Regions from separate parts of the Streptomyces sp. KL116D genome, predicted to be linked through region 4. Evidence: riboswitches for the same ligand, from Rfam matches in the RefSeq annotation. Region 4 holds a riboswitch; each other region holds the start of a gene.
What was found. A riboswitch is a leader RNA that binds a small molecule or an ion and turns the genes downstream of it on or off. The one in region 4 is predicted to bind cobalamin.

Region 1 (4,921 bases), on a different contig from region 4:
TTCCTGGCGGACCAGTCGTTCGACCTCGCCGTGATGGCCCTCGTCTACCACCACATCGACGCACGGGCCCAACTGCTCGCGGAAGTACGACGCGTGCTGCGGCCGGGTGGCACGCTGCTGGTCTCCACCACCCACCCCACCGGCGACTGGACCTACTTCGGCGGTTCCTACTTCGCCGGTGAGCGGGTGGAGCTTCCCTTCGGCGACGGATACGCCCTCAGCTACTGGCGCATGACGCTGGAACAGTTCCTGGGAGAGCTGCTCGGGGCCGGATTCGTGCTGGAAGAGCTGAGGGAACCGCGCGCCACGCCGGAGGCCCGGCAGGTCGACGTCCGCCGGCACGACAAGACCCACCAGCAGCCGCACTTCCTGGCCGTCAGGCTCCGGCGTCCGTGACGCGGTCCGCGAGCTCAGCCGGCGGTCGGCTTCCGGTCGGCGGCCGGCGGTGGTGAGCAGCGCGGTGATCTCCTGGGCGAGGTCCGTGCCGAGTTCGCCCCAGCCGTCCTTGTAGCCGTAGACGCTCGCCAGGCTGCGGGCGTCGTAGTCGCCGTTCATGATGTCGATGTCGGCGGGGGTGATGAGCGACGGATGGGCGACGCCGAGCAGCGCCCGAGATCTTCAGCAACTCCCGGCGCAGAGTGCGCAGGTAGACGAAAGCGGCCCGCTGGGCTTCGACGGCGCGTCGACGCCGCGCACCAGCCACGGGCCTGGGTGGCGATACCGGTCGGGCACTTGTCCGTGTGGCACTTCTGGGCCTGGATGCAGCCGATGGACAGCATGGCCTCGCGGGCCACGTTGATCATCATGTCGACGCCCAGGGCGAAGGCCACCGCGGCGTTCTCCGGCAGACCGAGCTTGCCGGACCCGATGAAGGTGACGTCGTCCGTCAGGCCCCGCTCGGCGAACGCGGGGTAGACGCGGGAGAAGCCCATCCCGGAACGGCACCGACACGGAGTCGGCGAAGATCAGCGGAGCCGCCCGGTGCCGCCCTCGCCGCCGTCGATGGTCACGAAGTCGACGCCGCGGTCACCCCGCGCCATCAGCGTGGCCAGCTCCTCCCAGAAGCCCATGTCGCCCACGGCGCTCTTGATCGGCCGGCAGTCCGGTCTCGGTGGCGAGCAGTTCCACGAAGTCGAGCATCGAGTCGACGTCGTGGAAGGCGCTGTGCCGGGAGAGGCGCAGTCCTTGCCCACCGGGATGCCGCGGATGCGGGCGATCTCGGGGTCACCTTCGCACCCGGCAGCATCCCGCCGAGCCCCGGCTTGGCGCCCTGGGACAGCTTGATCTCCAGTGCCATCTCGCGGGGCGCCCGCGACCACGGCCTTGAGCTTGTCGAGGTTGAAGGTGCCGTCGTCGTTGCGGCAGCCGAAGTACGACGTGCCGATCTGCAGGACGAGGTCACCGCCGCTGCGGTGGTACTCGGAGAGGCCGCCCTCGCCGGTGTTGTGCATCGTGCCGGCCAGCGCCGCGCCCTTGTTGAGCGCCGTGATGGCGGGTCCCGACAGCGAACCGAAGCTCATCGCCGATATGTTCACGACGCTGGCCGGCCGGAACGCCTTGGCCCGCCCGCGCGGCCCGCCAGTACCTTGGCCGAGGGCAGCGGCGCCTGCGCGGTCGTGCAGATCGGGCAGTGCCCGGCGAACGTGCGCTGCTTGATGTAGGCGTGGCCCTGCACGTGCTCGACGTCGTTGTCGGTGCCGAACCCGAAGTAGTTGTTCTCACTCTTCGCCGACGCGTAGATCCAGCTGCGCTGGTCGCTGGCTGAACAGGCGCGTTCCTCGTCGTTGGAGGTCACGACGTACTGCCGCAGCTCAGGGCCGATCGCCTCCAGCAGGTACCGGGCGTGCCCGAGCACGGGAAGTTCCTGAGGAGCGCGTGCTTCTTCTGGACGAGGTCGCGGGCCGCCACCAGGGCCAATCCGCCGCGGCGGCCGCACGCAGATGCTCCGAGCACGCATGAACGTTCCCTTTCCTCGACTGCTGGATCCCCGACGCAACCGCCGTAGCGGCGGCGGACGTCATGGACGCCCGACGACGGATCCGACCGGCATGGGCCGGTGCCCGACGACGCGACGCCCCACGAGCCTAGAGGTCCGGAGCGACGGCGGACGGCTCAGCCCTGTGCGTCAGCGCCGCGCAGCGCGGGCAGTTCTGGACTCGGGAGCGTGAGAGGATGGCCGACGATTTAAAGGCGATGGCGGACAGAGGAAGCCGGTGCGATTCCGGCGCGGTACCGCCACTGTGATCGGTGAGCCGATCCCGAAAGGCCACTGCCCGTACGGGTGGGAAGGCCGGGACCGGCGGTGACCCGAGAGCCAGGAGACTCACGCTGTCGCCTCCTCGACGGGTACCGGGGCGGATCTCCCGGTGAGAGGAGTGGGGCATGACAGGAACACCGACCGGAGTCGCGACGCCGGCCGAGGGCGCGCGGGAAGCGGCTCCGAGCCGGGTGGTGGTGTGCCGACCGTTGCTGCGGCACGGTGAAGGTGGCCGGTGACCACGCGGCGCAGACGGCACGGTTGCGGTCCGCGGTTCCCGTGCGCGTCTCGGAATGTCTGGACGTGTGCGAGCAGGCGAACGTCATCGTGGTGCAACCGTCGGCCGAGGGACGCGCCGGCGGAGCGCGTCCGGTGTGGCTCTGGGCTCGTCAACGACCCGGAGGCGACGGAGGACATCGTCACGTGGGTGCGGGAGGGCGGGCCCGGCGTCGCGCCGATGCCCGAGATCCTCGACCTGTACGTCGTCACGCCTCCCGGCGCCGGACGACACGGTGAGCGGTTCCGGTATGGAGGAGCGGGCGAGGGCGGCCTCCGCCTCTGTGGGTGACGCGCTGCGCGACGTGGCCGGACTGGGCGGATTCTTCGACCTGCCCAGCACGGCCGGCGCGGCCGGTCCGCGAAGGGCCACGCGTCGTTCGCGGACGGATTCGCCGAGCGCGCACGCGAGGTGAACCGCAGGTTCGGGACGAGCGAGGCACGCGTCGGAGTGTCGATGGTGCACCTGGGGCCGCGGCCCGGCTGTGGTCACCACTCCTGGCGTGCACCGTCCTGCACGGGATCGTGCCCGACCTGAGGAACCTGGAATGGGTCGACGACACCTCGGCCGTCCGGTTGCAGGGGCCTCCCGAAGGCCGCCCGGCAGGCGAACCGCTGACGTGGCGGTCGGGGTGTACGAGCAAGTGGCCCATCCCTTGGCGGAGTTGGAGGGCACGTTCGAGGTGAAGGTCGCGCGGCGGCTCCTGGACGGGAACGTCGCCTCCGCGCTCGTAGGGTCCGCCGCCGTGCTCGCTGCGAGTCCGCCCGACGCGCGCTCGGCGGTGCTCCGTCTGACCCGCGACCGCTGGGCACGGGACGCCTCGTGGGTACGGGCAGCGTCACCGGCCCGGATCTGACGTTCCGGCGGCGCAGCTGCTGCCTGCTCTACCGTGCCTCGAACGGCGGCAAATGCGAGTGACTGCTGCCTGTGAGCGCGGTGACGCGACGAGGCGGACCGCAAGGAGCACCGACACGATCACGAGCTCAACTGCCTGAACCTGCCCGCAATGCACGGACTGACCGACCGCCGGGAAGACGGCAGTCAGGGAGCAGCCGCGGGCAGTCAGGGAATGGCGTGCGATGCGCGTTCGTCGCGTTCCATGGAATGCGACCGCTGGAATGCCGCGACGCGGACACCACTCAACGGGGCGGGGATCAGCCGCACTTGGTGCGCAGCTCCGCGATGGCGTTCTCGAAATCGGTGAGGGATTCAAAGGCGCGGTATACGGAGGCGAACCGCATGTAAGCCACCGGATCAAGTTCGCTCAGCGGCTCGAGAACGGCCAATCCCACCTCGTGAGTGGACAGTTGCGCGCTCCCGGTGGCCCGCACGTTCTCCTCGACCTGCTGACCGAGACGGTCGAGCATGTCCTCGGTGATGGGACGGCCTTGGCACGCCTTGCGGACGCTGCTGACAATCTTGGTGCGACTGAAAGGCTCGGTCACTCCACTGCGCTTCACCACGAGCAGGGAGTAGGTCTCCAAAGTGGTGAAGCGCCGCTGGCACGTGGGGCACTGCCGCCGTCGGCGGATCGACGTCCCGTCGTCGGTCGCCCGGCTGTCGATGACGCGACTGTCGGGGAGCCTGCAGAAGGGCAGTACACCGTTCGTTTCCTCTCGGGATGCATGAAACGGCCGGGGCATCTTCCGCTGTCCGGCCGATCGCGCGACGACATCGATCATATCCGAACTGACCTGGGCTTATTCATCAGATCTACAAATCGGACGGCCCCTTCGGCGCGGAGTGCCGGAGAAGTGCCGACGGGTGCCGAGCGGGTGCCGACGGGTGTCGAAGCGGGGCCGAGAATCGGAGGGCCGAGCCGATTGCCTCTTCAGCCGAATTCCTCCCGGGTGGGCAATTGCGCGCCGCTCCAAGCCACTGGCAACGGCCCTCCTTCGCTGCCCGGCAGCCCCGTCAGAGAGGGCGAACGCGAGTCTTGAGCAGGCAGAACGCATTGCCCTCGGGGTCGGCGAGGACGTGCGCCAGACTCGTCGCCGGTCTGCCCGACGTCGGCGGGGCGGGCCCCGAGCTTCAGGAGGCGTTCGAGTTCGGCGTCCTGGTCGCGATCGGTGGCGTTGACGTCGATGTGCAGCCGGGGCTTGGTCTCGTCCGTCGGCTCCTCGGGGCTGAGGATGATGGTCGGCGCTGCGGGCCGCCGAACCCTTCGCGCGGCCCGATCTCGAGGCTGCCGTCCTCCTCGCGGCCGAGTACGACGAAGTCAAGGACCTCGCACCAGAACCGGGCCAGCGCCTCGGGGTCCCGGCAACCGAGCACGAGTTCAGTGATACGACATGCCATGGACGAAACCTGCTCTCAGCGTCGGGACTGCCGGGGCGGCCGCACGCGGAATCCTGGGCTCGCCGCCGTGAGGACATCGCTCGAGACGT
Region 2 (4,921 bases), on a different contig from region 4:
CTGTACGGGCCGGTGGTCGAGCACGGCCTCGACCGGCCGTTCCTGCTCATGGACACGGTCGTCCACGACGGACTGAACCAGCAGGACGGGTCCTGGCCCCCGTTCTGGGCGCACCTGAGCGACTGGCGCCGCTGCCTTCGCCTCGCGGACGCCGACCACAACTGTTTCACCGACATCGTGGCGCTCGCCCCGCAGGTCCCCGAGCCGGTCCGCGACACGCTGCAGATCGGCGCGATCCCCGCCGACCGGGCGGTGGCCGGCGTGCGGGCGACCGTGCGGGCCTTCTTCGATCTGCACCTGCGCGGCCGCCCGGACACCGGGCACGTGCTGTGGGGCGCGTCGTCGCGCCATCCGAGGTCGGCTACATCGCCGGGTAGCCGAGGCACGGGCGCCGGGCCAGGCCGAACCGGGCCGAACCTAAAGGCGGCGAGTTGGCGGGTTGTGCGCCGGCGATGGTGTTCAGCCCCCACCCTCCGGTCTCCACGTCGGGAGGCCACCCACCCGCCAGGAGCCATCGGCCCCACTCTAGGGCCAGAGGCATGACGACCTCCCTGGCCCGCAGCGCCTTCGACTCGCTCCTCCTCGACGCGGTGCCCGACCACGAGACGCTGCGCCAGACCTACGCGGCGCCCAGCGACGCGGCCGTACGGAAGCAGATGACCGAACTCACCGACCATACCCGGCAGTTGATCGCCTGCCTCGTCGCTGGCCCTGATCGCCGACACGGACGCCGAGGGCACCTGCGACGTCTCCCCGCGCGGCGGCCCCGCCGGGTTCGCCTCCGTCCTCGACGCACGGACGGTGGCGATACCGGACGCGACCGGCAACGAGCGTCTGGACACCCTGCAGAACGCCCCAAGTCGCTGCTGCGCCGGCCGGGGCTGACGATCGCCGACGTCGAGCGGGCGGAGGCGGAGTCGCTCAACTACCGGTACGAGTGAGCCCGACCGGTGGATGCCGGCCACCGACCGAGCAGACCGAGAAGGCCCCGCAGGCAGGAACCCAGGCCCCGTGGCGGGCGGGTCAGAGGACGTGGCCCGTCTCCACCGGGAAGTCCGGCGGCCACGGCTTGGACCAGTCGAACAGGAATTCCCGGTCGCCCATCAGCTCGTACTCCGCCTCGCGCCAGCTCGGGATGCCCCCGATGACGAAGCGCTGTCCCCGTCAGGCTCCAGCATCCACGTGTACTCGGCGTCGGCCGGATCCAGCCGGTGCCGCTCCTGCAGCACGGCGAACTCCCCGGAGGCGGCGCGCCGGATGTGGAGACCGTTGCCGTAGACGGGCTGAAGGAGCATCAGCTCCACGTAGCGATGTATATCTCGATGCGCGTGGTGGTCGGTCCGCCGTCGTCGCTTCGCTCTGCAGGAAGAGCTGCCGGTGGGACGGATCGAGACCGGACGATCCGGAACAGTCTCCCCGTGCGGATGAAGTCAGCCATGATCGAAACTCTCTGTCGCGCCTCGTGCCGCCGCTGCGCCTCTCGGTCGACGACCTCGTGCGCCGCTCCAGTCTGGCGGAGGTCGCGACGACTGTTGGCGTTGTTCGCTTCCACGCAGCACGCCCTCGGCCCGTGTCACCCGCCGGCACCCCCTCGGCCCGTGTCACCCGCCGCTGGACGTCCCGAGCACTCCTGGCGGCGCAGCAACGGCAGCAGGTGGTGCTCGACGGCCGGCGCCAACCGCAGGCCCGCGTCCCGGCCGTCGGTCCAGCGAAGGGCCGCCAGCTCGGCCGCGGGGACCGGGTCACCGATCAGCGTCGCGGGAGAACACGGTCAGCTGCATGGGCACGCCTTCCAGCGCTGCCGTCTCCTCCACCACCGCGAGATGTTCGAGCGTGTCCGCAGCTCTACACCCAGTTCTTCCCGCAACTCCCGTTCCAGGGTCTCTTCGGGCTGTTCTCCGGCCTCGGGCTTGCCACCCGGAATGTAGAAGACGTCCGGCGCTGCCTGCTTGCTCACGACGAGCAGCTTCCCGTCCTCGACCACGGCCGCCGCGACGACCTTCATGACTGCATGATCCATCCCTGCATTGTGCAGGCCCGATCAGCCTTCCGCGCACCCCGGCCTCCTGCGCCGCCACCCGTCGACGTGTCTCACTTCACCCTCCCGATTCCGGACGACCCAGCGATCCTCGACCGCGAACCCATAAGGTGGCTCCCGCAGCTGGTTCGCCCTGTCAGCCGGACAGGGCGTCGCAGAGAGGGAACCCGGTGGAATTCCGGGACTGCCGCAGCGGTGAGTGAGAACGACCGCCGTCATACGCACTGGGTCCCGGCAAGGGATCTGGGAAGCGACGGCCACTAGGAGTCCGTCCGGTCGGATGGACGTGCTCACGAGTCCGAAGACCTGCCACCTGCCCGTGGGCGTACGACGCGCGCACGGACATCCCGGTGACCTCGTGGGCGGGTCGGCGTACACATCAGGCGGACGACCGCGCCATCCGGCGCGAGAGCGCACCGCCGTCCGTGTCACTCCTTCGTGCGTACAGGTCCTCGGGACCCCAGGGATACGTCTCTCGAAGGAGATCTCCGTGACCACCAGGACGCAGCCGCGGCGGCACGGGCCACCGTGTACGGCTACCCGCGCCGGGCCAGAACCGCGAGCTCAAGAAGGCCGTCGAGGGCTACTGGAAGGGCCGCGTCACCTCCGACGCCCTCCGGGCCACCGCCGCCGGCCTGCGCCGCACCAACTGGCAGGAACTGGCCGCCGCCGGGATCACCGAAGTCCCCACCGGCGACTTCTCCCTCTACGACCACGTCCTCGACACGACCGTGATGGTCGGTGCGATCCCCGAACGCCACCGGGCCGCCGTGGACGCCGACGCCCTGGACGGCCTCTTCGCGATGGCCCGCGGCACGCGGACGTCGCGCCGCTGGAGATGACCAAGTGGTTCGACACCAGCTACCACTACCTGGTGCCCGAGTTGGGGCCCGGCACCGTCTTCACGGCCGACTCCACGAAGCAGGTCGCGGAACTCAAGGAGGCCCTGGCCCTCGGACTGGTCGCCCGGCCGGTCCTGGTCGGCGGTCACGTACCTCCTCCTCGCCAAGCCCGCCCCCGGTGTGGCCGCCGACTTCGACCCGCTGACCCTCCTGGACCGGCTGCTGCCCGTCTACGCCGAGGTCCTCGCCGACCTGCGCGCGGCGGGCGCCGAGTGGGTGCAACTCGACGAGCCCGCCCTGGTCCAGGACCGCACCCCCGCGGAACTCAACGCCGCCGCGCGCGCTCTACCGCTGATCTCGGTGCCCTCACCGACCGGCCCAAGCTCCTGGTCGCCAGCTACTTCGACCGCCTCGGCGACGCCCTGCCCGTCCTCGCCAGGCGTCCCCGGTCGACGGACTCGCCCTCGACTTCACCGAAGCGGCCGCCGCCAACCTCGACGCTCTCGCCGCCGTCGGCGGACTGCCCGGCTAAGCGCCTGGTCGCCGGGGTCGTCAGCGGCCGCAACATCTGGGTCAACGACCTGGAGCAGTCCTCGCCACGCTCGGCACCTGCTGGGCCTCGCCGACCGGGTCGACGTGGCCGCCTCTTCCTCGCTCCTGCACGTCCCCCTGGACGCGTCGCTGGAGCGCGACATCGATCCGCAGATCCTGCGCTGGCTGGCCTTCGCCCGGCAGAAGACCGCCGAGATCGCCACGCTCGCCAAGGGCCTCGCCCAGGGCACCGACGCGATCACCGCCGAACTCGCCGTCAACCGGGCCGCCCTGTCCTCCCGCGCCGCCTCCCCGATCACCCGCGACCCGGCCGTCCGGGCCCGCGCCGCTGGCCGTCACCGAGGCCGACACCCGGCGCGCCCAGGCCCACCCGCGGAGCGGGCCGCCGCCCAGCGCGCCCACCTCGATCTGCCGCTGCTGCCGACCACCACGATCGGTTCCTTCCCGCAGACCACCGAACTGCGCACCGCGCGCGCCGACCTGAGGTCCGGCCGCATCGACACCGCGGGCTACGAGGAACGCATCAGGACCGAGATCCGCGACGTCATCTCCTTCCAGGAGAAGACCGGCATCGACGTCCTCGTGCACGGCGAGCCCGAACGCAACGACATGGTGCAGTACTTCGCCGAGCGGCTCACCGGCTATCTCGCCCTGCAGGCCGGCTGGGTGCAGTCCTACGGCACCCGCTACGTCCGCCCGCCGGTCCTGGCCGGCGACATCTCCCGGCCCGAGCCGATGACGGTGCGCTGGACCGCGTACGCGCAGTCCCTGACGGGCCGCCCCGTCAGGGCATGCTCACCGGGCCGGTCACCATGCTCGCCTGGTCGTTCGTCCGTGACGACCAGCCCCTCGGCGACACCGCGCGCCAGGTCGCCCTCGCCCTGCGCGACGAGGTCAACGACCTGGAGGCGAACGGCACTTCGGTCATCCAGGTCGACGAGCCCGCGCTGCGCGAGACCCTCCCGCTGCGCGCCGCCGACCACGCCGACTACCTGGCCTGGGCCACCGAGGCGTTCCGGGTCACCACTGCCGGCGTGCGGCCGGAGACGCAGATCCACACGCGCATGTGCTACGCCGAGTTCGGCGACATCGTGCAGGCGATCGACGATCTCGACGCGGACGTGATCAGCCTGGAGGCGGCGCGCTCACACATGCAGGTCGCCCGCGAACTGGCCGAGCACGGCTACCCGCGCGAGGCCGGGCCCGGCGTCTACGACATCCACTCCCCGCGTCCCCAGCCGCGACGAGGCATCCGCCCTGCTGCGTACGGGACTTGAGGCCATCCCCGCCGAGCGGCTCTGGGTCAACCCGGACTGCGGTCTGAAGACCCGCGGCTGGCCCGAGACGCGCGCGTCCCTGGAGAACCTCGTCGCCGCCGCCCGCACCGTCCGCGCCGAGCTCGACACTCCCGCGTCTCTGACACCGCCGGGCCGGGGCCCACTGCACCCGGCCCGGCGAACGACCCCGGCGAGGCCGGCACGCCGGACCC
Region 3 (4,921 bases), on a different contig from region 4:
AGGACGTCGGCCGGTTCGCCCGCGGCGACGACCCGGCCGCCGTCGAGGACGACGACGCCGTCGCAGTAGGCGGCGGCCAGGTTCAGGTCGTGCAGGGCCACGACGCTGGTGAGGTCGAGGCCGCGGATCAGGTCGAGGAGCTCCAGCTGGTGCTGGATGTCCAGGTGGTTCGTCGGCTCGTCGAGCAGCAGCTCGCGCGGCTCCTGCGCCAGGGCGCGGGCGATCTGCACGCGCTGGCGCTCCCCGCCCGACAGGGTGTGCCACAGCCGGTGGCCCCGGTCGGCCAGGCCGCTGCGGTCCAGGGCGGCGCGGACCGCTGCCTCGTCGGCCGCCGACGCGGGCGCCCACGCGCGACGGTGCGGTACGCGTCCCAGGCGCACGACGTCGGCGACGGTCAACTCGACCTGGGTATCCGCCTGTTGCTGCACCATGGCGATCCGCCGGGCCGCCGTCCTGCGCGGCACCGACGACAGCGGGTCGCCGTCCAGGGTGACCACACCGCTCGACGGCGCGAGCACCCCGGCGAGGAGCCGCAGCAGGGTGGACTTGCCCGAGCCGTTCGGGCCGAGCAGCCCCGTCACGGAGCCGGGCCGCGGGGTGAGGTCCACGCCGTCCAGGACGAGCGGACCGCCCGGCGTCCAGGACAGCGCCTTGCCCTCCAGGCTCATCGGACGCTCCTGCCGCGGTAGAGGACCAGCACGAACGCGGGCACCCCGATCAGTGACGTCACCACTCCCACCGGCACCTCCTGCGGTTCGAGGACCGTACGCGCCAACGTGTCCACCCACACCAGGAACACCGCCCCGGCCACCGCGGTGACCGGCAGCAGCCGGGTGTGTCCGGGGCCGACGAGGGCGCGCGCCGCGTGCGGCAGGACCAGGCCCACGAAGCCGATCGCGCCCGCCGCGCTGACCAGCGCCGCGGTCAGCAGCGCGGTCACGCACAGCAGGACGAGCCGGGTCCTGGCGACGTGCACGCCGAGCGCGGCCGCCGCCTCGGGACCGAACGCGAACGCGTCCAGGGTCCTGCCGTACCCGAGGCACACGGCGAGCGCGACGACCAGCACGGACAGGCACAGCCACACCTCGGTCCAGCCGACCCCGCCGAGCGAGCCGAGCAGCCAGAACAGCACGCCGCGCGTGGTCTCCGCATCCGCCGCGGTCAGCACGACGAACGAGGTCAGCGAGGAGAACAGCTGCATCGCGGCGACCCCGCAGAGCACCACCCGGTCCGTGGTGCCGCCCAGCGTGTGGCTGAGCAGCAGCACCATCGCGAACGAGACGAGCGCGCCGAGGAACGCGCCGCCGGACACCGAGAGCGCCCCGCCGCCGAGCCCCAGCACCACGACGAGCACGGCCCCGGTCGACGCCCCCGACGACACGCCCAGCACGAACGGGTCCGCGAGCGGATTGCGCAGCAGCGCCTGGAGCACCGTGCCGCACACCGCGAGGCCCGCCCCGCACACCGCGGCCAGCAGCGTGCGCGGCAGCCGCAGGTTCCAGACGATGCCGTCCCGGATCGGCGACAGGTCCGAGACGCCCCAGCCGGCGTGGGCGGCCACCGTCGACCAGACGTCACCGACCCGGATCTGCGCCGGGCCCACGGTGATCGCGACGGCGACCGACGCGCACAGCGCGAGCAGGCCGGCCGCCCAGGAGAGGCCGGGGCGCAGCGCGGTCACCCGGCCTGCTTCCCGGCGCCGACGAGGCCGAACTCGCGCAGGGCGGCGGCCACTTGCTCGATGCCGTCGACGGTACGGATGGTCGGGTTCATCGCCTGCCCGCTGAGCAGCACGTACCGCTTCTTGCGGACGGCCGTCATGTTCTTGGTGACCGGGTCGGACTCCAGGAACTCGATCTTCTGCGCGGCGGACTCCGCCGACTGCGAGCGGCGCGTCAGATCGCCGATGACGAGCACGTCCGGGTCGCGGTCCGCGACGGTCTCCCAGTTGACCTGCGGCCACTCCTCGCGCGTGTCGTCGAAGACGTTCCGCGCGCCGAGCTCCTTCGTGACGATGCCCGGCGCGCCGCAACAGCCCGCCATGTAGGGCGAGTCGGAGTTCGCGAACCAGTGCAGCAGGGTCACGTCCTCGGCGTCGATGCCCGACGTCGCCTCGCTGACCCGGGCCTTGAGCCGGCCGATGAGCTTCTCGCCGCGCTCCTCGACGTCGAAGACGCGCGCCAGGTCGCGGATCTCGCCGTAGACCGTGTCGAGGCTGAGCGCGGTCGTGCGCTTCCCGTCGCCGTCGCCGCTGTTGTCCTTGCCCACGCAGTCGGTGGGGGAGAGGTAGGTGGGGACGCCGAGCTTCTCGAACTCCTCCCGGGGCGCCACCCCGCCCTTGCCGAGCGTGTACGTGAACGAGGCGGCGGCGAAGTCCGGTTCGGTGTCCAGGACCTTCTCGAAGGACGGATAGCGGTCGGCCAGCCGGGGCACCTTCGCGTTCGCCTTCGCCAGGTTCTTCAGGACCGGATCGGTCCAGGTCGCGGTGCCCACCATCCGGTCGGCGAGACCGAGCGAGAGCATGATCTCGGCGGAGCCCTGGTCGAGGGCGACGGCGCGGCGCGGGGTGCGCTCGACCCGGACCTTCGTGCCGCAGTTGTCCAGGGTGACGGCCGCCCGCGCTCCGTCGTCGGTGGTGGCGGTTGTGGAGCCGCCGCATCCGGTGAGCAGCAGCGCACCCGCCAACAGCGGTGCGGCACGGCGGACTTGACGTGCGAACGGCACGGGAGTTCCTCTGCGTCCAGGGCTCATACGCGGAGCCGGCCTACGGTCCGCCCCCGGCCGCTGATCGGTTCCGGAGGCCGCCAGCAGGTCTTCGGACTCGGGATCGTCCGGACGGAGCGCCTTCCCAGGCCGGTCTCCCGGCCCAGTGGCAGTTGCCCCGCCCGTCACCCTCACCGCTGCGCGTCAGTTCCGGACTTCCACCGGATTCCCTGACCCGTGTACGTACAAGTACGCACAAAGGTACGACTGGCGTTCGGAAGCTATCACAGGAGGTGCACGGCCCGGCCGGCCGGGGCGAACGGGGCGGCCGGCGTCAGCGTTCCGCGTTGAGCGCCGCCACGGCGCCCTGCGCGTCGCCGATCGTGGTGTAGTCGACGGCGACGAAGGTGACCGGGCGGCCGCGTTCCCGCTCGCAGCGGTGCGCCCGGTCGAGCAGGAAGCGGCGCGCGTTGACCGTGCCCGCGTCGAGGCGGCTGCCGCCGTCGATGGTGATGAAGTGGTTGAGCAGGAAGAGCCGGCGGTCGTCGCCGCCGCGGTACGGGGCGCAGGTCATCGCGTCGGGGGAGCGGAAGGCGAACGGGGTCTCCATGCCGTAGCGGTAGAAGTTGCGGTACCAGTCCGCGGGCCCGTCGGCCTGTTCGGCGAAGACGACGAGGCGCCGGCCGCTGTCCGTCATCTCGCCGAGCGTCGGCCACGGCTTCGCGGGGTCCGGGTCGGGCGTGTGGATCAGATCGGTCAACCCGGCCTCGGTGAAGGCCTGTTCCGTGTCCTGTCCGCTGATCGCGTCCTGGATGATCAGCGTGACGACCTCCGTCGGATGCTCCCGCATCCAGTCGCCGATCTCCCGCAGCGTCGGCACCAGCGCGATCGCCCCTGCCCTGCACACCGAGTGGCACAGCCACAGCCCGTCGCGCGGCGGATTGAACCGGTTGACCGCGTCGGCGATGAACTCCCGCTGCGCGGACGTGAAGTCGGAGTCGGCGAGCCGCGCGGTGATCTCGTCGGGCCGCTCCCACCGGTAGGTGTCGATCTGCAGGGCCCGCACCCCGTCGTCCAGCTGCGCGGTGATCCCGGGGTCCTGGAGCGGCCCGATGAACCGGTCGACCGTCGTCGACATCGCGTTGTGCGACGTCAGGTACGCCACCTCGTCGTACGGGCGGTCGCAGAGCGCCGCGCTGCCCTGGCACACGCGTGGCGCCGCGGGGCTGGTCACGAGCGGCACGGCGACCATGCCCGCCACGGCGACGGCGGCGGCCCCCGCGCCGACCCCGACGATCCGCCGCGAAGGCAGGGCCCGCGGCCGCCGTACCCACAGATACCGGCCGACCCCGGTCAGCACGACTCCCGCGACCACCGGGACGGCCGCCGCGAGCAGCGCGGTGCCGGTGATGTGGCCGACGGCGCCGTGCTGCACGTCGTCGACGAGCCGGGCCAGGCTCGTCGGCCACTGGGCGGGCGGGTCGACGACGCGCCCGCCGGTGACGACCCGGATCACGGCCACGGCGACGGCGGCGAGCACCCCGCCCACGAGGAGCGGCTGTCCCAGCCGCGTCAGCCGCCGGTCGGGCCGCGAGGGGCCGAGGAACCACAGGGCCGTGAGCGAGACCAGGAGCAGGACGGCCGCCAGCGACTCCACCAGGCCGACCCCGACGGCCGTGTAGGGCCGCAGGCGGTGCAGCGCGGCGAGCTCGTTGCCGGACGCCGCCAGGGTCTCGGTGAGATCCCAGGTGCCGCCGCCCACGACGTCCTGGAGCTGCCGCGCCGCGTCCCGGGTGCGGTCCGAGACGACGGCGGGTGCCACGGCCGCGAGCACCGTGGCGATGTCCCCGTCGGCCAGCGCCGTCTCGATCTCGGGCCGCAGCGCCGCACGCTCCTCGGCGGGCAGGACGCGCAGCACCGCGTCGGCAGCCCACTCGGCCTGCTCCGGGGTCAGCGGCAGCGACGGCAGACCGTCCGGGACCCGCCCCTTTGACACCTCTTGCAGCGCCGTCGACAGATCGGCGGTGAACCGGTCGAAGTCGGGCTCGGCGCGGTCCTGGAGCCCGGCCACGAGATCACCGAAGTAGGTGTGGGCCAGGTCGTTGAGGTTGGCGAGGACCGGGCGTACGTCGACGGCCAGGACGAGCGAGGCGCGGTCGCCGTTGAGGTAGCCGACGACCGCCTGGATCTGCTGCCGGGTGAGCGCGCGGACGGTGTC
Region 4 (4,921 bases):
GGCGCCGAGCGGGCCCTGAAGGCCCCGCTTCGGGGGCGCCGTGGACGGCTACGCGCTCCCGACGACCCACAGCGCGGTCGGCGCCCCGGCTCGCCCCGGGCGCCGTCGGTGCTGATCCATTCGCCGGGATACAACGCGGACCGCACGTTCAACACGCTGGTCATCGAGGAACTGGCCTCCTGGGGCTACGTCGTAGTCGCCGTCGACCATCCCTACGACTCGGGTGAGGTCGAGTTCCCGGACGGCCGTGTGGTCGTCAACCGTCCCGACGACGCGAGCGACAAGGCCCGCACGGCCGCCGTCGCGGTGCGGGCTGCTGACCTGCGGTTCGTCCTCGACCAACTGACCGTACCTGGAGCGGGGCGGCAACCCCGACGCAGAGCGACGCCCCCTCCTCCCGCGGACTGCACCGGGCGCTGGACCTCACGCGCGTCGGCGCGTTCGGCCACTCCCGGGGCGGCGCGGCGTCCCGCGTCGGTGATGTTCCTGGACGAGCGGGTGCGCGCCGGCATCGATCTGGACGGCGCTGCGTACGGGCCGGTGGTCGAGCACGGCCTCGACCGGCCGTTCCTGCTCATGGACACGGTCGTCCACGACGGACTGAACCAGCAGGACGGGTCCTGGCCCCCGTTCTGGGCGCACCTGAGCGACTGGCGCCGCTGCCTTCGCCTCGCGGACGCCGACCACAACTGTTTCACCGACATCGTGGCGCTCGCCCCCGCAGGTCCCCGGAGCCGGTCCGCGACACGCTGCAGATCGGCGCGATCCCCGCCGACCGGGCGGTGGCCGGCGTGCGGGCGACCGTGCGGGCCTTCTTCGATCTGCACCTGCGCGGCCGCCCGGACACCGGGCACGTGCTGTGGGGCGCGTCGTCGCGCCATCCGAGGTCGGCTACATCGCCGGGTAGCCGAGGCACGGGCGCCGGGCCAGGCCGAACCGGGCCGAACCTAAAGGCGGCGAGTTGGCGGGTTGTGCGCCGGCGATGGTGTTCAGCCCCCACCCTCCGGTCTCCACGTCGGGAGGCCACCCACCCGCCAGGAGCCATCGGCCCCACTCTAGGGCCAGAGGCATGACGACCTCCCTGGCCCGCAGCGCCTTCGACTCGCTCCTCCTCGACGCGGTGCCCGACCACGAGACGCTGCGCCAGACCTACGCGGCGCCCAGCGACGCGGCCGTACCGGAAGCAGATGACCGAACTCACCGACCATACCCGGCAGTTGATCGCCTGCCTCGTCGCTGGCCCTGATCGCCGACACGGACGCCGAGGGCACCCTGCGACGTCTCCCCCGCGCGGCGGCCCCGCCGGGTTCGCCTCCGTCCTCGACGCACGGACGGTGGCGATACCGGACGCGACCGGCAACGAGCGTCTGGACACCCGCAGAACGCCCCAAGTCGTTGCTGCGCCGGCCGGGGCTGACGATCGCCGACGTCGAGCGGGCGGAGGCAGAGTCGCTCAACTACCGGTACGAGTGAGCCCGACCGGTGGATGCCGGCCACCGACCGAGCAGACCGAGAAGGCCCCACCAGGCAGGGAACCCAGGCCCCGTGGCGGGGCGGGTCAGAGGACGTGGCCCGTCTCCACCGGGAAGTCCGGCGGCCACGGCTTGGACCAGTCGAACAGGAATTCCCGGTCGCCCATCAGCTCGTACTCCGCCTCGCGCCAGCTCGGGATGCCCCCGATGACGAAGCGCTGTCCCCGTCAGGCTCCAGCATCCACGTGTACTCGGCGTCGGCCGGATCCAGCCAGTGCCGCTCCTGCAGCACGGCGAACTCCCCGGAGGCGGCGCGCCGGATGTGGAGACCGTTGCCGTAGACGGGCTGAAGGAGCATCAGCTCCACGTAATGCGTGTATATCTCGATGCGCGTGGTGGTCGGTCCGCCGTCGTCGCTGCTCTGCAGGAAGAGCTGCCGGTGGGACGGATCAGACCGGACGATCCGGAACAGTCTCCCCGTGCGGATGAAGTCAGCCATGATCGAAACTCTCTGTCGCGCCTCGTGCCGCCGCTGCGCCTCTCGGTCGGACGACCTCGTGCGCCGCTCCAGTCTGGCGGGAGGTCGCGACGACTGTTGGCGTTGTTCGCTTTCACGCAGCACGCCCTCGGCCCGTGTCACCCGCCGGCACCCCCTCGGCCCGTGTCACCCGCCGCTGGACGTCCCGAAGCACTCCTGGCGGCGCAGCAACGGCAGCAGGTGGTGCTCGACGGCCGGCGCCAACCCGCAGGCCCGCGTCCCGGCCGTCGGTCCAGCGAAGGGCCGCCAGCTCGGCCGCGGGGGACCGGGTCACCGATCAGCGTCGCCCGGGAGAACACGGTCAGCTGCATGGGCACGCCTTCCAGCGCTGCCGTCTCCTCCACCACCGCGAGATGTTCGAGCGTGTCCGCAGCTCTACACCCAGTTCTTCCCGCAACTCCCGTTCCAGGGTCTCTTCGGGCTGTTCTCCGGCCTCGGGCTTGCCACCCGGAATGTGAAGACGTCCGGCGCTGCCTGCTTGCTCACGACGAGCAGCTTCCTGTCCTCGACCACGGCCGCCGCGACGACCTTCATGACTGCATGATCCATCCCTGCATTGTGCAGGCCCGATCAGCCTTCCGCGCACCCCGGCCTCCTGCGCCGCCACCCGTCGACGTGTCTCACTTCACCCTCCTGATTCCGGACGACCCAGCGATCCTCGACCGCGAACCCATAAGGTGGCTCCCGCAGCTGGTTCGCCCTGTCAGCCGGACAGGGCGTCGCAGAGAGGGAACCCGGTGGAATTCCGGGACTGCCGCAGCGGTGAGTGAGAACGACCGCCGTCATACGCACTGGGTCCCGGCAAGGGATCTGGGAAGCGACGGCCACTAGGAGTCCGTCCGGTCGGATGGACGTGCTCACGAGTCCGAAGACCTGCCACCTGCCCGTGGGCGTACGACGCGCACGGACATCCCAGTGACCTCGTGGGCGGGTCGGCGTACACATCAGGCGGACGACCGCGCCATCCCGGCGCGAGCGCACCGCCGTCCGTGTCACTCCTTCGTGCGTACAGGTCCTCGGGACCCCCAGGGATACGTCTCTCGAAGGAGATCTCCGTGACCACCAGGACGCAGCCGCGGCGGCACGGGCCACCGTGTACGGCTACCCGCGCCGGGGCCAGAACCGCGAGCTCAAGAAGGCCGTCGAGGGCTACTGGAAGGGCCGCGTCACCTCCGACGCCCTCCGGGCCACCGCCGCCGGCCTGCGCCGCACCAACTGGCAGGAACTGGCCGCCGCCGGGATCACCGAAGTCCCCACCGGCGACTTCTCCCTCTACGACCACGTCCTCGACACGACCGTGATGGTCGGTGCGATCCCCGAACGCCACCGGGCCGCCGTGGACGCCGACGCCCTGGACGGCCTCTTCGCGATGGCCCGCGGCACGCGGGACGTCGCGCCGCTGGAGATGACCAAGTGGTTCGACACCAGCTACCACTACCTGGTGCCCGAGTTGGGGCCCGGCACCGTCTTCACGGCCGACTCCACGAAGCAGGTCGCGGAACTCAAGGAGGCCCTGGCCCTCGGACTGGTCGCCCGGCCGGTCCTGGTCGGCGGTCACGTACCTCCCTCCCCTCGCCAAGCCCGCCCCCGGTGTGGCCGCCGACTTCGACCCGCTGACCCTCCTGGACCGGCTGCTGCCCGTCTACGCCGAGGTCCTCGCCGACCTGCGCGCGGCGGGCGCCGAGTGGGTGCAACTCGACGAGCCCGCCCTGGTCCAGGACCGCACCCCCGCGGAACTCAACGCCGCCGCGCGCGCTCTACCGCTGATCTCGGTGCCCTCACCGACCGGGCCCAAGCTCCTGGTCGCCAGCTACTTCGACCGCCTCGGCGACGCCCTGCCCGTCCTCGCCAGGCGTCCCCGGTCGACGGACTCGCCCTCGACTTCACCCGAAGCGGCCGCCGCCAACCTCGACGCTCTCGCCGCCGTCGGCGGACTGCCCGGCTAAGCGCCTGGTCGCCGGGGTCGTCAGCGGCCGCAACATCTGGGTCAACGACCTGGAGCAGTCCTCGCCACGCTCGGCACCTGCTGGGCCTCGCCGACCGGGTCGACGTGGCCGCCTCTTCCTCGCTCCTGCGTCCCCCTGGACGCGTCGCTGGAGCGCGACATCGATCCGCAGATCCTGCGCTGGCTGGCCTTCGCCCGGCAGAAGACCGCCGAGATCGCCACGCTCGCCAAGGGCCTCGCCCAGGGCACCGACGCGATCACCGCCGAACTCGCCGTCAACCGGGCCGCCCTGTCCTCCCGCGCCGCCTCCCCGATCACCCGCGACCCGGCCGTCCGGGCCCGCGCCGCTGGCCGTCACCGAGGCCGACACCCGGCGCGCCCAGGCCCACCCGCGGAGCGGGCCGCCGCCCAGCGCGCCCACCTCGATCTGCCGCTGCTGCCGACCACCACGATCGGTTCCTTCCCGCAGACCACCGAACTGCGCACCGCGCGCCGACCTGAGGTCCGGCCGCATCGACACCGCGGGCTACGAGGAACGCATCAGGACCGAGATCCGCGACGTCATCTCCTTCCAGGAGAAGACCGGCATCGACGTCCTCGTGCACGGCGAGCCCGAACGCAACGACATGGTGCAGTACTTCGCCGAGCGGCTCACCGGCTATCTCGCCCTGCAGGCCGGCTGGGTGCAGTCCTACGGCACCCGCTACGTCCGCCCGCCGGTCCTGGCCGGCGACATCTCCCGGCCCGAGCCGATGACGGTGCGCTGGACCGCGTACGCGCAGTCCCCTGACGGGCCGCCCCGTCAGGGGCATGCTCACCGGGCCGGTCACCATGCTCGCCTGGTCGTTCGTCCGTGACGACCAGCCCCTCGGCGACACCGCGCGCCAGGTCGCCCTCGCCCTGCGCGACGAGGTCAACGACCTGGAGGCGAACGGCACTTCGGTCATCCAGGGTCGACGAGCCCGC

Region 1: another riboswitch for cobalamin. It lies ahead of RBJ77_RS32730 ((2Fe-2S) ferredoxin domain-containing protein); the one in region 4 lies ahead of RBJ77_RS24000 (5-methyltetrahydropteroyltriglutamate--homocysteine S-methyltransferase).
Region 2: another riboswitch for cobalamin. It lies ahead of metE (5-methyltetrahydropteroyltriglutamate--homocysteine S-methyltransferase); the one in region 4 lies ahead of RBJ77_RS24000 (5-methyltetrahydropteroyltriglutamate--homocysteine S-methyltransferase).
Region 3: another riboswitch for cobalamin. It lies ahead of RBJ77_RS15940 (ABC transporter substrate-binding protein); the one in region 4 lies ahead of RBJ77_RS24000 (5-methyltetrahydropteroyltriglutamate--homocysteine S-methyltransferase).

The regions. Positions count from the first base shown of each region.
Region 1 covers NZ_JASERH010000084.1:143,921-148,841, forward strand. The annotation lists gene RBJ77_RS32705 (class I SAM-dependent methyltransferase) at 1-396, shown strand, start outside; gene RBJ77_RS32710 (glutamate synthase-related protein) at 552-932, opposite strand; gene RBJ77_RS32715 (glutamate synthase-related protein) at 1,040-1,297, opposite strand; partial or broken gene RBJ77_RS32720 (glutamate synthase-related protein) at 1,227-1,520, opposite strand; gene RBJ77_RS32725 (hypothetical protein) at 1,532-1,855, opposite strand; cobalamin riboswitch at 2,203-2,325, shown strand; partial or broken gene RBJ77_RS32730 ((2Fe-2S) ferredoxin domain-containing protein) at 2,383-2,825, shown strand; gene RBJ77_RS32735 (hypothetical protein) at 3,178-3,390, shown strand; gene RBJ77_RS32740 ((2Fe-2S)-binding protein) at 3,357-3,452, shown strand; gene nrdR (transcriptional regulator NrdR) at 3,689-4,177, opposite strand; partial or broken gene RBJ77_RS32750 (VOC family protein) at 4,449-4,832, opposite strand.
Region 2 covers NZ_JASERH010000084.1:148,941-153,861, reverse strand. The annotation lists gene RBJ77_RS32780 (hypothetical protein) at 1-76, shown strand, start outside; gene RBJ77_RS32775 (hypothetical protein) at 13-543, shown strand; partial or broken gene RBJ77_RS32770 (pyridoxamine 5'-phosphate oxidase family protein) at 540-876, shown strand; gene RBJ77_RS32765 (hypothetical protein) at 1,104-1,295, opposite strand; gene RBJ77_RS32760 (NUDIX domain-containing protein) at 1,772-2,020, opposite strand; cobalamin riboswitch at 2,146-2,367, shown strand; partial or broken gene metE (5-methyltetrahydropteroyltriglutamate--homocysteine S-methyltransferase) at 2,477-4,833, shown strand.
Region 3 covers NZ_JASERH010000040.1:12,175-17,095, reverse strand. The annotation lists gene RBJ77_RS15950 (ABC transporter ATP-binding protein) at 1-668, opposite strand, end outside; gene RBJ77_RS15945 (FecCD family ABC transporter permease) at 665-1,681, opposite strand; gene RBJ77_RS15940 (ABC transporter substrate-binding protein) at 1,678-2,751, opposite strand; cobalamin riboswitch at 2,789-2,990, opposite strand; gene RBJ77_RS15935 (hypothetical protein) at 3,038-4,921, opposite strand, start outside.
Region 4 covers NZ_JASERH010000059.1:5,291-10,211, reverse strand. The annotation lists gene RBJ77_RS24020 (hypothetical protein) at 109-951, shown strand; gene RBJ77_RS24015 (hypothetical protein) at 1,070-1,246, shown strand; gene RBJ77_RS24010 (hypothetical protein) at 1,639-1,971, opposite strand; gene RBJ77_RS24005 (NUDIX domain-containing protein) at 2,312-2,596, opposite strand; cobalamin riboswitch at 2,685-2,906, shown strand; partial or broken gene RBJ77_RS24000 (5-methyltetrahydropteroyltriglutamate--homocysteine S-methyltransferase) at 3,104-3,502, shown strand; gene RBJ77_RS23995 (hypothetical protein) at 3,603-3,956, shown strand; gene RBJ77_RS23990 (hypothetical protein) at 3,961-4,812, shown strand; partial or broken gene RBJ77_RS23985 (5-methyltetrahydropteroyltriglutamate--homocysteine S-methyltransferase) at 4,766-4,921, shown strand, end outside.